Regions from separate parts of the Clostridium sp. CM036 genome, predicted to be linked through region 2. Evidence: a T-box and tRNA genes for the amino acid it is inferred to sense, from the RefSeq annotation. Region 2 holds a T-box; the other holds one or more tRNA genes.

Region 1 (8,032 bases), 450 kb from region 2:
AGATGTGCACACTATTGGATGTGTGTCTAAGCATTTAGGCGGAGCAAGCAGGCAAATCCGTTTGCTCTTAACGCTGAGATGTGATGGGGAAGGGAATTTATTCCCGAAGTATCTGATTCCACGCTGCCAAGAAAAGTCTCTATCGAGGATATTGGTGCCCGTACCGCAAACCGACACAGGTAGGTGAGGAGAGAATCCTAAGACCATCGGAAGAATTGTTGTTAAGGAACTCGGCAAATTGACCCCGTAACTTCGGGAGAAGGGGTGCCTACGTAAGTAGGTCGCAGAGAATAGGCCCAAGCAACTGTTTAGCAAAAACACAGGTCTCTGCTAAAGCGAAAGCTGATGTATAGGGGCTGACGCCTGCCCGGTGCTGGAAGGTTAAGGGGATTACTTAGCGCAAGCGAAGGTATGAACTTAAGCCCCAGTAAACGGCGGCCGTAACTATAACGGTCCTAAGGTAGCGAAATTCCTTGTCGGGTAAGTTCCGACCCGCACGAATGGCGTAATGATTTGGGCACTGTCTCAACAACACATCCGGCGAAATTGTAGTGCAAGTGAAGATGCTTGCTACCCGCGATTGGACGGAAAGACCCCGTAGAGCTTTACTGTAGCTTAGCATTGAATTTCGGTATTGTCTGTACAGGATAGGTGGGAGACTGAGAAACATGGGCGTCAGCCTGTGTGGAGTCATCCTTGGGATACCACCCTGACAGTACTGAGGTTCTAACTGGAGGCCATGAATCTGGTCACAGGACATTGTTAGGTGGGCAGTTTGACTGGGGCGGTCGCCTCCAAAAAAGTAACGGAGGCGCCCAAAGGTTCCCTCAGCGCGGTTGGAAATCGCGCGAAGAGTGCAAAGGCAGAAGGGAGCCTGACTGCGACACTTACAAGTGGAGCAGGGACGAAAGTCGGGCTTAGTGATCCGGTGGTACCTCGTGGGAGGGCCATCGCTCAACGGATAAAAGCTACCTCGGGGATAACAGGCTGATCTCCCCCAAGAGTCCACATCGACGGGGAGGTTTGGCACCTCGATGTCGGCTCGTCGCATCCTGGGGCTGAAGTAGGTCCCAAGGGTTGGGCTGTTCGCCCATTAAAGCGGCACGCGAGCTGGGTTCAGAACGTCGTGAGACAGTTCGGTCCCTATCCGTCGCGGGCGTAGGAAATTTGAAGGGAGCTGTCCTTAGTACGAGAGGACCGGGATGGACAAACCTCTGGTGCACCAGTTGTCACGCCAGTGGCATCGCTGGGTAGCTATGTTTGGAAGGGATAAACGCTGAAAGCATCTAAGCGTGAAGCCCACCCTGAGATGAGATTTCCCATAACTCGCACGTAAGTGCGGTGTTAGTAAGACTCCTGGAAGACCACCAGGTTGATAGGTTAGAGGTGTAAGCATGGTAACATGTTCAGCTGACTAATACTAATAAGTCGAGGGCTTGACCTAAATATATAATTAGAAATAAAGCGATACTTCAAGCGTAAGCGAGAAGACTAGTTCACTGTGCAATTTTGAGAGAATATTTATTTTCTCAATCTAGTGATTATGGCATGAAGGTAACACCCGTTCCCATACCGAACACGAAGGTTAAGCTTCAATGCGCCGATGGTACTGCAGGGGTGACCTTGTGGAAGAGTAGGTTGTCGCTAGGTAATGTTCCGCGATAGCTCAACGGTGGAGCACTCGGCTGTTAACCGATAGGTTGAAGGTTCAAATCCTTTTCGCGGAGCCATTTTTTAAAATATAATAACATATGACGGATATTAATAAATCTGGTGATTATGGCATGAAGGTAACACCCGTTCCCATACCGAACACGAAGGTTAAGCTTCAATGCGCCGATGGTACTGCAGGGGTGACCTTGTGGAAGAGTAGGTTGTCGCCAGGTAAATATGGATCTTTAGCTCAGCTGGTTAGAGCTACCGGCTCATAACCGGTCGGTCCGGGGTTCGAGTCCCTGAAGGTCCACCATATGTGGGGATATAGCTCAGCTGGGAGAGCACCTGCCTTGCACGCAGGGGGTCAAGGGTTCGATTCCCTTTATCTCCACCAAAGAACAGTCCAATATGGGCTGTTTTTTTTGTGGAGATAAATAAGTTGTTAGTAAAAAAACTGGGTTAAATCATCTCCTGTGCAGCGGTTGATTTTATTCCAAGATTGCAGCTCCGCAGGAGATGATTTAAGTGGATTATTAATGTTGTTAGAAATTCTATAATATAAAAATTCTTAATAACGTTTATAAATAAATAAATAAAATGCTTAAATACAAACAATTTCTTATATACTTGACCATGCGTGTCAATATATATAAAACAAAGGATTATAATGAAAGAATGAGTAAATGGAGAATAACGTGGATATATAACAAAAAAAACAAATATACAACTTTATTATTATGATACAATATTCCTTGTCGTCACAAACAAGTGGCACGATAAGCTAACTGTTGATAACTATTTAATATATTTTCAAATGAAAATAATTTTTAAAAAGTTGTTGACAAAACAAGAAATACCTAGTAGAATAGTAGAAGTCGTCACATGATGACAAAGCAAATTGGTCTTTGAAAATTAAACAGAGAAATAGGTAAAGATAGCGAAATAATATTTCGCTAAACCAGTTAATTACTTTAGTATAAAGTAAAATTTAGTCGTAAGACTAAAAGTATGTAATGAGCTTGCGTAACAACTTAACAGTTGTCGCAGATTAATCATTTCAACTAAAAAAGTGTAAACTTTTAAATTGAGAGTTTGATCCTGGCTCAGGACGAACGCTGGCGGCGTGCCTAACACATGCAAGTCGAGCGATGAAACCTTTCGGGGTGGATTAGCGGCGGACGGGTGAGTAACACGTGGGTAACCTGCCTCAAAGAGGGGAATAGCCTCCCGAAAGGGAGATTAATACCGCATAATATGTTTTGGTCGCATGATCGAAACATCAAAGGATTTTTCTTCGGAAAATTCCACTTTGAGATGGACCCGCGGCGCATTAGCTAGTTGGTGAGGTAACGGCTCACCAAGGCGACGATGCGTAGCCGACCTGAGAGGGTGATCGGCCACATTGGAACTGAGACACGGTCCAGACTCCTACGGGAGGCAGCAGTGGGGAATATTGCGCAATGGGGGAAACCCTGACGCAGCAACGCCGCGTGAATGATGAAGGCCTTCGGGTTGTAAAGTTCTGTCTTCTGGGACGATAATGACGGTACCAGAGGAGGAAGCCACGGCTAACTACGTGCCAGCAGCCGCGGTAATACGTAGGTGGCAAGCGTTGTCCGGATTTACTGGGCGTAAAGGATGCGTAGGCGGACATTTAAGTCAGATGTGAAATACCCGAGCTTAACTTGGGTGCTGCATTTGAAACTGGGTGTCTAGAGTGCAGGAGAGGTAAGTGGAATTCCTAGTGTAGCGGTGAAATGCGTAGAGATTAGGAAGAACACCAGTGGCGAAGGCGACTTACTGGACTGTAACTGACGCTGAGGCATGAAAGCGTGGGGAGCAAACAGGATTAGATACCCTGGTAGTCCACGCCGTAAACGATGAATACTAGGTGTCGGGGGTCGAACCTCGGTGCCGCCGTTAACACATTAAGTATTCCGCCTGGGGAGTACGATCGCAAGATTAAAACTCAAAGGAATTGACGGGGGCCCGCACAAGCAGCGGAGCATGTGGTTTAATTCGAAGCAACGCGAAGAACCTTACCTAGACTTGACATCCCCTGCATAACCCAGAGATGGGCGAAGTCCTTCGGGACAGGGTGACAGGTGGTGCATGGTTGTCGTCAGCTCGTGTCGTGAGATGTTGGGTTAAGTCCCGCAACGAGCGCAACCCTTATCATTAGTTGCTACCATTAAGTTGAGCACTCTAGTGAGACTGCCCGGGTTAACCGGGAGGAAGGTGGGGATGACGTCAAATCATCATGCCCCTTATGTCTAGGGCTACACACGTGCTACAATGGTGAGTACAAAGAGATGCAAGACCGCAAGGTGGAGCCAAACTCAAAAACTCATCCCAGTTCGGATTGTAGGCTGCAACTCGCCTACATGAAGCCGGAGTTGCTAGTAATCGCGAATCAGCATGTCGCGGTGAATACGTTCCCGGGCCTTGTACACACCGCCCGTCACACCATGAGAGTTGGTAACACCCGAAGTCCGTGAGGTAACCGTAAGGAGCCAGCGGCCGAAGGTGGGATTGATGATTGGGGTGAAGTCGTAACAAGGTAGCCGTAGGAGAACCTGCGGCTGGATCACCTCCTTTCTAGGGAGTAGATGTATTGACTTCGGTCGATGCAATAGAAGAATATTAATTTATTCTTCAAAAATATCTATTGTAATTAATCGTACCTAGTTCTCTGTTTAATTTTGAGAGACTAATTTTATCTAACTCTTAGGAGTTAGATAATAAATAGTTTTTCTTAAAATGTTCTTTGAAAATTGCACAGTGAAAAAAGTTGTTTTAAAAAAATTAAAACTACGCAAGTAGTTTATAAATTGATTTAATACAATTTCGCAAAATTAATATAACCGTCTATGTAAATAGACAGAATCAAGGTCAAGCTACAAAGGGCGCATGGCGAATGCCTTGGCACTAGGAGCCGAAGAAGGACGCGTTAAGCTGCGATAAGCTTTGGGTAGGCGCAAATAGCCTGTGATCCAAAGATTTCCGAATGGGGGAACCCACATAGTAACAACTATGTACTGCATACTGAATAAATAGGTATGCAGAGGTAGACCCGGGGAACTGAAACATCTAAGTACCCGGAGGAAGAGAAAGAAACATCGATTTCCTAAGTAGCGGCGAGCGAAAGGGAAAGAGCCCAAACCCAGGTCTTTGATCTGGGGGTTGAGGATAGATCATAAATACTGCAATTCCTTAATTGAAGATAGCTGGAAAGCTGCTCCGCAGAAGGTAATAGGCCTGTAAATGAAAAGGAAAAACAGTCAGATCTAATCCAGAGTACCACGAGACACGTGAAACCTTGTGGGAAGCTGGGAGGACCACCTCCCAAGGCTAAATACTACCTAGTGACCGATAGTGAAGAAGTACCGTGAGGGAAAGGTGAAAAGAACCCCGGAAGGGGAGTGAAATAGAACCTGAAACCGTGTGCCTACAACCGGTCGAAGCACTTTATATGTGTGACGGCGTGCTTTTTGTAGAACGAGCCAACGAGTTACGATATGTAGCAAGGTTAAGTACTTAAGGTACGGAGCCGAAGGGAAACCAAGTCTGAATAGGGCGCATAGTTGCATGTCGTAGACCCGAAACCGGGTGACCTATCCATGGCCAGGATGAAGCGGAAGTAAAATTCCGTGGAGGTCCGAACCACGTTGGTGTTGAAAAACCATGGGATGAGCTGTGGATAGCGGAGAAATTCCAATCGAACTCGGAGATAGCTGGTTCTCCTCGAAATAGCTTTAGGGCTAGCGTCGATTAATTGAGTAATGGAGGTAGAGCACTGAATGGGCTAGGGGCTGACAACAGTTACTGAACCCTATCAAACTCCGAATGCCATATACTTTTATTTCGGCAGTCAGACTGCGAATGATAAGATCCGTAGTCAAAAGGGAAACAGCCCAGACCATCAGCTAAGGTCCCAAAGTGTAAGTTAAGTGGAAAAGGATGTGGGATTTCTAAGACAACTAGGATGTTGGCTCAGAAGCAGCCACTCATTTAAAGAGTGCGTAATAGCTCACTAGTCAAGAGATCCTGCGCCGAAGATGTCCGGGGCTAAAACTTACCACCGAAGCTATGGGTGTACACAATTGTGTACGCGGTAGAGGAGCTTTCTGTACTGGCTGAAGTCATACCGTAAGGAGTGGTGGACGGTACAGAAGTGAGAATGTTGGCATGAGTAGCGAGAGTTAAGTGAGAATCTTAACGGTCGAAAACCTAAGGTTTCCTGAGGAAGGCTCGTCCTCTCAGGGTTAGTCGGGACCTAAGCCGAGGCCGAAAGGCGTAGGTGATGGACAATCGGTTGATATTCCGATACCACCAATGGACGTTATTAGAAATGGGATGACGCAGGAGGATAAGATGTGCACACTATTGGATGTGTGTCTAAGCATTTAGGCGGAGCAAGCAGGCAAATCCGTTTGCTCTTAACGCTGAGATGTGATGGGGAAGGGAATTTATTCCCGAAGTATCTGATTCCACGCTGCCAAGAAAAGTCTCTATCGAGGATATTGGTGCCCGTACCGCAAACCGACACAGGTAGGTGAGGAGAGAATCCTAAGACCATCGGAAGAATTGTTGTTAAGGAACTCGGCAAATTGACCCCGTAACTTCGGGAGAAGGGGTGCCTACGTAAGTAGGTCGCAGAGAATAGGCCCAAGCAACTGTTTAGCAAAAACACAGGTCTCTGCTAAAGCGAAAGCTGATGTATAGGGGCTGACGCCTGCCCGGTGCTGGAAGGTTAAGGGGATTACTTAGCGCAAGCGAAGGTATGAACTTAAGCCCCAGTAAACGGCGGCCGTAACTATAACGGTCCTAAGGTAGCGAAATTCCTTGTCGGGTAAGTTCCGACCCGCACGAATGGCGTAATGATTTGGGCACTGTCTCAACAACACATCCGGCGAAATTGTAGTGCAAGTGAAGATGCTTGCTACCCGCGATTGGACGGAAAGACCCCGTAGAGCTTTACTGTAGCTTAGCATTGAATTTCGGTATTGTCTGTACAGGATAGGTGGGAGACTGAGAAACATGGGCGTCAGCCTGTGTGGAGTCATCCTTGGGATACCACCCTGACAGTACTGAGGTTCTAACTGGAGGCCATGAATCTGGTCACAGGACATTGTTAGGTGGGCAGTTTGACTGGGGCGGTCGCCTCCAAAAAAGTAACGGAGGCGCCCAAAGGTTCCCTCAGCGCGGTTGGAAATCGCGCGAAGAGTGCAAAGGCAGAAGGGAGCCTGACTGCGACACTTACAAGTGGAGCAGGGACGAAAGTCGGGCTTAGTGATCCGGTGGTACCTCGTGGGAGGGCCATCGCTCAACGGATAAAAGCTACCTCGGGGATAACAGGCTGATCTCCCCCAAGAGTCCACATCGACGGGGAGGTTTGGCACCTCGATGTCGGCTCGTCGCATCCTGGGGCTGAAGTAGGTCCCAAGGGTTGGGCTGTTCGCCCATTAAAGCGGCACGCGAGCTGGGTTCAGAACGTCGTGAGACAGTTCGGTCCCTATCCGTCGCGGGCGTAGGAAATTTGAAGGGAGCTGTCCTTAGTACGAGAGGACCGGGATGGACAAACCTCTGGTGCACCAGTTGTCACGCCAGTGGCATCGCTGGGTAGCTATGTTTGGAAGGGATAAACGCTGAAAGCATCTAAGCGTGAAGCCCACCCTGAGATGAGATTTCCCATAACTCGCACGTAAGTGCGGTGTTAGTAAGACTCCTGGAAGACCACCAGGTTGATAGGTTAGAGGTGTAAGCATGGTAACATGTTCAGCTGACTAATACTAATAAGTCGAGGGCTTGACCTAAATATATAATTAGAAATAAAGCGATACTTCAAGCGTAAGCGAGAAGACTAGTTCACTGTGCAATTTTGAGAGAATATTTATTTTCTCAATCTAGTGATTATGGCATGAAGGTAACACCCGTTCCCATACCGAACACGAAGGTTAAGCTTCAATGCGCCGATGGTACTGCAGGGGTGACCTTGTGGAAGAGTAGGTTGTCGCTAGGTAATGTTCCGCGATAGCTCAACGGTGGAGCACTCGGCTGTTAACCGATAGGTTGAAGGTTCAAATCCTTTTCGCGGAGCCATTTTTATTTAAAGTATACAAAGCTAATTATTAGCTTTTTTTTATTTTTTGAAAAATTATAATAAATAATATACAAATTTTAAAAAATAGATATGAGCTTTAGTAATAACTTATATTTAGTTTAAATATATAATTAAGTATCAATAAATTTATTTTATTGATACTTTTATCTTTTTTAGAAAGTAATAATTATAAAATTCAGCTATATACAAAGGCTTTTTATTTAAAGGTAGAATATATGAATATATATCTAACGAAAAGCTAGGAGGTATCGT
Region 2 (8,032 bases):
CTATTTTAGTCGTAAAAATAGGATGGACTACTTTTTTGCCCTCTTTTTCCCAAGTTAAAAGCCCATTTGACCAAATCACCTCTAAATCTTCACTGTTTTTTTCTAGTTTTAAATATGTTTTCTGAAACTGAGCGTATAATTTTCCTGCTCTCTCATCTATAGTTAACCAATAATCCTTATTTTCATCAACATTAAAAGTGCACCCACTAATATTTTGGAGTTCCTTTTGCCAATGTACATTTTCATATTCATTAATATTTCTTATAGTTTTTTGATTCATATTTTTTATACTTAGTAAATATGAAAATATTTTTTCTACTTTATTATTAATATTCAAAACTTCGTTACCTCCAACTTGTTAATTTGACATTTATAAAATCACCTAATTGTATATTCAAGGCTCATGAAAATAATGTAAAAAGTCTTATTAAAACTTATTTTGTTTTAATAAGACTTATATTTATTTACAGGAATCTCTCTCCACTATTCTATATGGTAATACAAAATGTTTTTCCTCAACTTCTAAATTATTTATAGCTTTTATAAGCATTCTCATACTTACAGATCCCATGTCATACATTGGTTGAGCCACTGTAGTCAATTTAGGATAGAATATTGAAGCTGAATAAATATCATCAAAGCCCATAACATCTATGTCCTCCGGAACTTTAATAGATTTATCTCTTAATGCATTTATTACTCCCATAGCAATTTCATCACTAGCACAGAATACTGCGTCTATTTGGACACCTTTATCTAATATCGCATTAATCCCCTTGTACCCATCTCTAGCCTTAACTCCGCCAAGATAAATTAGCTCTTTATCAAGTGTTATTCCCATTTCCTCAAGCCCTTTTATATAGCCAGTGTGCCTTTTAGCTAGCGCATTAACTTTTTCTATATCAGTACCTACATATGCAATTTTCTTATTGCCCTTATTTATCAAATATTTTACCGCATCAGCCGCTGCCCTTACATTATCAATAGTAACACTAGGTAATATTCCTCCAGCATCTGTAGTTTCTACAAGAACCGTCGGCATTTCGAGCTCTTTTATTAAGCCTATAACATTATTCTCTATGGAATTACTCATGTATATAACCCCATCTATCATTTTCTCTTTAAGTATTCTTAAAGATTCCATTTCTTTATCTACGTCTAAATCCGCGTTGCAAAGCATAATGTTGTATTTATAAATATTAGCTACATCCTCACAGCCTCTAACAATTTCAGGATAAAATTGATTTGATATATCCGGTATAATTATCCCTATAGTACTAGATTTTTGAGTTTTTAAGCTTCTTGCAACTATATTAGGCCTATACGACAATTTTTTTATAGCATCATTTACTTTTTTCTTAGTGTCTTCATTTACCACATCTATATCATTTAAAACTCTGGATACTGTGGCAATAGAAACTCCCGCTTCTCTTGCAACATCTTTTATTGACGCAGCCATATTTCTCAACTCCTACTATTTTCTTATCTTATCATTATACTGATAAAAGCCTGTCATTTCAAGTTATATATGAACTTGCTACTATTAGTATAGTTATAGTGTTCCCATTAAATCAAGTTTACAATGATATTTATAAATATATCTCATAAAGTGTACCCGCACATTATTATTACTAAAAAAGAAAGTATGTGCTTAATATCACATACTTTCTAAATCATTAATTACAATTTTTCTAAATCTAGTTTTAAATCTTCACCATTTATCTTAACCGTCGTATATTCTCTTTCACCATTATATACAACTTCTACAGATAAAGTATCCCGTTTGATTTGTTCCTCAAATCTCGAAATTACATTTTGAAGCATTTCATTTCCAGATACGTAAATTCTAATCTTATCAGCAACTTCAAAACCACTTTCTTTTCTCATGTTTTGAATCTTGCTTAAGATCTCACGTACGTTTCCTTCTTCTTTAAGTTCTTCGGTGATGTTAGTCATTAAGACTACTCCCATTTCACCTTCCCCAGCAAATGCATAGCCTTCAAGCCCTTGCATTGTAACAAGTAATTTCTCGCTATTGAGTTCTATTTCTGTTCCCGCTACATTTATAGTAACTATGCTCCCGTTACTTATAGTTTGAGCAAGCTCCATTTGGTTCATAGCTCCTATTGCTTTCTTAATTCCTGGTATTAGCTTACCATATGGCTTACCTAGCACAGGTAAATTTGGTTTAATTTCAAATTTAACATATTTAGAAATATCAGCTCCTAGCTCTACTTCTTTAATATTAAGTTCTTCTTTTACTATATCTCCATAATATTCCGGAAGAGATTTAGAACTAACTAGCATTTTAGAAAGCGGCTGTCTATTCTTTATATTAGCAGCATTTCGTGCACTTCTTCCTAATTTAACAGTCTTATAAGCCATATCCATTTCTTCTTCTAATACTTTATCCACTTGATCCTCTCTATATTCAGGCCATGCACATAAGTGAATACTTTCTGGTGCACTTTTGTCAAATGCAACTACTAAGTTTTGATATAACTCTTCTGTTATAAACGGTATAAATGGAGCAGATATTTTGGCAAAAGTTGTGATAACTCTATATAATGTCATATAAGCGCCTATCTTATCATCTGTAAGTGACTCTACCCAGTATCTTGCTCTATTGCGCCTTACATACCAATTAGAAAGTTCATCTACAAAACCTTCGAGTTCAAGAGCACCTTGAGTTATTCTATAATTTGTCAAATGGTCATCTATATTCTTAACTAATGTGTTTAATTTTGACATCATCCATTTGTCCATAATATTCTCAGATTCAAAGCTATCATATTTAGTTGGGTCAAAATTATCTATTTCAGCATATAGAATATAGAATGAATATACATTCCAAAGAGTTCCTATGAACTTCCTTTGTGCTTCAATTACCGCGCCTTCATAAAATCTTGAAGGTAACCATGGCGCACTAGCAGTATAAAAGTACCATCTTAGAGCATCTGCTCCTTGATTTTCTAGCACTGTAAATGGACTTAGCACATTCCCTTTATGCTTAGACATTTTAATTCCGTTTTTATCTAATACATGCCCTAGTACAATACAGTTTTCAAATGGGTTTGTATCAAATACAGCTGTAGATACCGCAAGTAACGTATAGAACCATCCTCTTGTTTGATCTACTGCTTCTGAAATAAATTGAGCTGGGAAATTAGCTTCAAATATTTCTTTATTTTCAAATGGATAGTGATGTTGCGCAAATGGCATTGATCCTGAGTCAAACCAACAATCTATAACTTCTTCTACTCTAGTCATAGATTTGCTACATTTTGGACATTTTAAATTTACCTTATCTATAAATGGTTTATGAAGCTCTATTCCTCCTGGCACATCTATTCCCTTTTCATTAAGTTCTGCTATACTTCCAATAAGTTCGCGATGACCGCATTCACATTCCCAAATTGGAAGTGGAGTCCCCCAATATCTAGATCTACTTATACTCCAATCTATAACGCCTTCAAGGAATTTACCCATTCTACCTGTTCGCACGTTATCTGGCATCCAATTAATTTTATTATTATTATCTATAAGTTTGTCCCTTACTGAAGACATTCTTACAAACCAACTTTCTCTTGGATAATATAAAAGTGGTGTATCACATCTCCAACAGTGTGGGTATGAGTGTTCAAATTTCTCTGCTTTATATAAAATATTGTTTTCTTTTAAGTATTCTAATATTTTAGCATCAGCCTCTTTAACAAAAATGCCCTTCCATGGAGCAACGCAATCTACAAATTTTCCTTCTACATCAACTAAATTAATAAGTGGTAAATCATATTTTTTACCAAGCAAATTATCATCTTCACCATAAGCCGGAGCAATATGGACTATCCCTGTACCATCTGAGAGTGTTACGAAATCTCCGTGTACTACATAGAAAGCTTTTTCTTTTGGAGTATAGAAATTAAACATTTGCTCATATTCAAGGCCTATTAGAGCTTCTCCTTTAAATTCACGTACTACCTCATACTCTCCCACGAGTTTACTTAATAAATCTCTCGAAAGTATTAAAGTCTCACCTTCTTGGATTACCTCAACATAATCATATTTTTTGTTTACTGCAAGTGCTACATTACTTGGAAGTGTCCAAGGAGTTGTAGTCCAAACAAGTATAAATTTTTCTTCACCCTTCACTTTAAATTTCACATATGCTGACATTTCTTTTACATCTTTATATCCTTGAGCCACTTCATGAGATGATAAAGATGTTCCACATCTTGGACAATAAGGCATTACTTTATGACCTTTGTATAATAGATCCTTATCCCACATTTGCTTTAATGCCCACCAAACCGATTCAATATAATCATTGTGATAAGTTACATATGGCTTCTCCATATCTACCCAGTATCCTACCCTATCCGACATTTCTTCCCACATATTTACATAATTAAAAACACTGTCCTTACATTCTTTCACAAACTTTTCCACACCATAAGTTTCTATTCCAGGCTTACCATTAATTCCAAGTTTTTTTTCTATTTCAAGTTCTACCGGTAATCCGTGGGTATCCCACCCAGCTTTTCTAAGAACATTATATCCCTTCATTACCTTATATCTTGGAATTAAATCCTTCATAACTCTTGTTAAAACATGCCCGATATGTGGTTTTCCATTAGCCGTTGGTGGACCATCATAAAAAGTAAAGGACTCTCCTTCCTCATTTAAATCAAAATTCTTTTGAATAATATCTTTTTCTTTCCAAAGCTTAAGCACATCTTTTTCTATATCCATAAAACTTTTTGAAGCATCATTTTTCTTATACATAATAAAACTCCTTTCCCTATTTTATTTAATAATTACTATTTGTATGTGGGGAACTTTCCTTCTGAAATATCGTTAAATCATCACCTGTGGTACTACAATATTTTTAAATATAAAAAAACCCCACCCTAAATAGGACGAAGTTAAATTCGTTATACCACCTATATAATACATATAAATTCAAGTACAATAATACCTTATTCTTTAACGCAGAAATACGGATAAGCTTACTAAACATTCAGCTCTCAGCTCCTAGGTGATTTTCTCTAAACCTTCACTATGGGTTCTCAACCTGCCCCATTCTCTGTAAGTTACTTGCTTAAATACTTTTCCTAATCAAAGCTTTTTATTAGTCATAATCAATAATTACTATGAACTTCTTATCATTATATTATAATGAATTTTCATTGTCAAATTCTTTTTAAATTCTATTGTATTTAAAAAAAAGAGGTCTATATCTAAAATTTAAAATTTGTGTTATAAATCCTATATCTTGATATTTTGGAAATACTATTCTACAAACCTTCAATAACACCTTGATTATTTAAATATCACCTTTTCATAGATGTATGTGATATAATACTAGTTAAAAATAAACTTTGTTATGATTTGAATTTATAAATGATTTTTCATTTGTAATAACTTGCAAATCAGCGCCATCGATTTATAATTTATTGTGTTTTGTGATGTTTTCTTATTGACATACTTGCATTTTCATAATAAAATCATTTTATTTACAAATAAAATTTTGTTGTATTTCTAAGAAAAGCTCTCTACTTCTATATGTGGTAGCCTTGTTACAGGCAATTCAAGTATTCTGCTAAGATCATGATTCTATTTCTAAAAAGGTTAATCAAGTCACTTTAGTGGCTTTTAAGCAATTTATATACTTTAAAGGAGGAATATTATTTTGAAAAAATTAATTTATGTAATTCCTAAAGAAAAGCATTCTGAAAAAGAAATTAAAGAAACTTTACTTGCTCACCCTGAGGTGAAATTCGTCTCACTAGTTGGTATTGACTTATCAGGTAATGACACTGACGAGAGAATTCCAATGAAAATATTCTTAAATGATATTAGTGGCTTCGCGGACGGTGCTATTCAAACTGATGGTTCATCTGTAGTATTGCCAGGTATTGCAACTCTAAACAATGCTAAATTAGACATGCTAGCAGATTTTGACTGTAATTGGTACGTCGACTACAATTATGAAAACATTGACCCTGAAACAACATTACCTATAGGTACATTAAAAATTCCATGTATATTATTACATGATAATCTCCCAGTAGATTCAAGATCAATCTTAAAAAGATCCGTTGAATGCTTTAAAACAACCCTTCTTAATTTATTCAAAGAAAATCCATCATCTTTAACTTCTTTTAATTTTGAATATAAAGATATTGATGAGCTAATGCTCACTTCTGCTACTGAGTTAGAATTTTGGGTAAAAACACCTAATGATAAGGCCGATATAGAAGAACTATCTACTTCGCAAGTACTAAAAGAGCAATATTGGAGTAAAACTAAAGGAAATGTTCGAACAGCTCTCGAGCAAACACTTCTTTTAATGGAAGAGTATGGTTTCGAACCTGAAATGGGCCATAAAGAAGTTGGTGGGGTAAAAGCTCAAATAGGTGAAGCTGGTACTCTAACACATATTATGGAACAACTTGAAATAGATTGGAAGTTTTCAAATGCTCTACAATGTGCAGATAATGAGCTATTTATCAGAAATTTAGTAAAGGAAACCTTCAGACTTAACGGTCTAGATGTTAATTTTTTAGCAAAACCTGTACATGATGTGGCTGGAAGCGGTGAACATATTCATGTTGGAGTCGCTGTAAGATTAAAAAATGGAAAGAGAGTTAACTTATTCAATTCAAATAAAAAACATTTTTTAAGCACTTTAGGTTATGCTTCCGTGATGGGCGTACTTAAAAATTATGAAGTAATAAATCCATTTGTTTCTTCAACAAATGATTCTTTAAGAAGATTAAAAGTTGGTTTTGAAGCTCCTATTTGCATAGTAACTTCACTTGGTCACAGTGTAGATATTCCATCGAGAAACAGATCTATACTTTTAGCCTTAATAAGAGACCTTGATAATCCACTTGCTACAAGATTTGAGCTTAGATCTCCATGTCCACATACTAATGCCTATTTAGCTTTATCTACCCTATATATGACAATGCTCGATGGGATTGTATATGCCATCGAAAACAATAAATCTGAAGATGACCTTTTGAAAGAATTATCTAAAGCACCAGGAGACGACAGCGATTATTTAGAAAAAGATAGAGCTTACAGAAGTGAAGAAGATGTATTCGAATTCTATACAGAAGAAGAGCGCGCAAAATATTTTGGAAAAGCACCAAAAACTGTTTATGAAAATGTTCGTACATTAGAAGAATATCCTGAAAAGCTTAAGGTTCTTACGACTTCCAATGTATTTACTACTAGCATAATAAATAGCTTTAAAATGGCAATAACCAGTAGATGGGTTACTGAAATAAATAATAGGTTATTAAATAATTATGCAGAAGAGATTCGAAAATCTGAAATGATTCACACTGCTGAAAAAGCTTTAGATTTAGATTTAGCAAATTGGCAAAAAATTAATGACCTTAGACATTCTCTTATGAAGGATACTTATTCTAAGAAAAGCCTATTTACTAAAATAAAAGAAGCCTCTAAACTTGAAAACTATGAAGAACTTTCATCATTACAAATACAATTAGATGCACAAATGGAAGAGCTTAGACATTATTATTCTAACTATAAAAAGAATTTATTAGATATTTAATAAAAATCAAAATTATATATTGTGAGTCATGAAATGACCGTATAAAATGTTCTTTTACTACACAATATATTAATTTTAAAGGCATTTCAGAAGGAAAGACTCCCACTTCTATAAGTGGGAGTCACATACCATAACAAAGAGAAACCATTTAACAAAAGGAGAATTTACATGAAAATAACTTGGTTAGGTCATTCATGCTTTCTTTTGGAAGATTCAAAAGGTGTGAAGCTTTTAACAGATCCATTTGACAATACTCTAGGGTATGATATTTATAAAGGTAGTCCAGATATTGTAACTATAAGTCATCAACATTTTGATCATAATTATATCAAAGAGCTAACTGGCAATTATAAAATCATAGATAAAATTGGTATTTCCACTTTACATGATATATCTATAAAAGGTACCCCTTCTTATCACGACAAAAATAAAGGTGCAAAACGGGGC

What was found. A T-box is a leader RNA that pairs with one kind of tRNA and senses whether it is charged. The one in region 2 lies ahead of ileS (isoleucine--tRNA ligase), so its partner is inferred to be a tRNA-Ile.
Region 1: it encodes a tRNA-Ile, which carries the amino acid that the T-box ahead of ileS (isoleucine--tRNA ligase) is inferred to sense. The anticodon was not compared.

Annotation. Positions count from the first base shown of each region.
Region 1 is NZ_CM143652.1:3,000,830-3,008,861, forward strand. It holds rRNA gene ACWJKE_RS14160 (23S ribosomal RNA) at 1-1,444, shown strand, start outside; rRNA gene rrf (5S ribosomal RNA) at 1,534-1,650, shown strand; tRNA gene ACWJKE_RS14170 (tRNA-Asn) at 1,656-1,730, shown strand; rRNA gene rrf (5S ribosomal RNA) at 1,770-1,886, shown strand; tRNA gene ACWJKE_RS14180 (tRNA-Ile) at 1,893-1,969, shown strand; tRNA gene ACWJKE_RS14185 (tRNA-Ala) at 1,975-2,050, shown strand; rRNA gene ACWJKE_RS14190 (16S ribosomal RNA) at 2,737-4,254, shown strand; rRNA gene ACWJKE_RS14195 (23S ribosomal RNA) at 4,547-7,472, shown strand; rRNA gene rrf (5S ribosomal RNA) at 7,562-7,678, shown strand; tRNA gene ACWJKE_RS14205 (tRNA-Asn) at 7,684-7,758, shown strand.
Region 2 is NZ_CM143652.1:2,554,427-2,562,458, forward strand. It holds gene ACWJKE_RS11990 (AAA domain-containing protein) at 1-337, opposite strand, end outside; gene ACWJKE_RS11995 (LacI family DNA-binding transcriptional regulator) at 461-1,459, opposite strand; gene ileS (isoleucine--tRNA ligase) at 1,681-4,782, opposite strand; T-box leader at 4,910-5,128, opposite strand; gene ACWJKE_RS12005 (type I glutamate--ammonia ligase) at 5,687-7,585, shown strand; gene ACWJKE_RS12010 (MBL fold metallo-hydrolase) at 7,754-8,032, shown strand, end outside.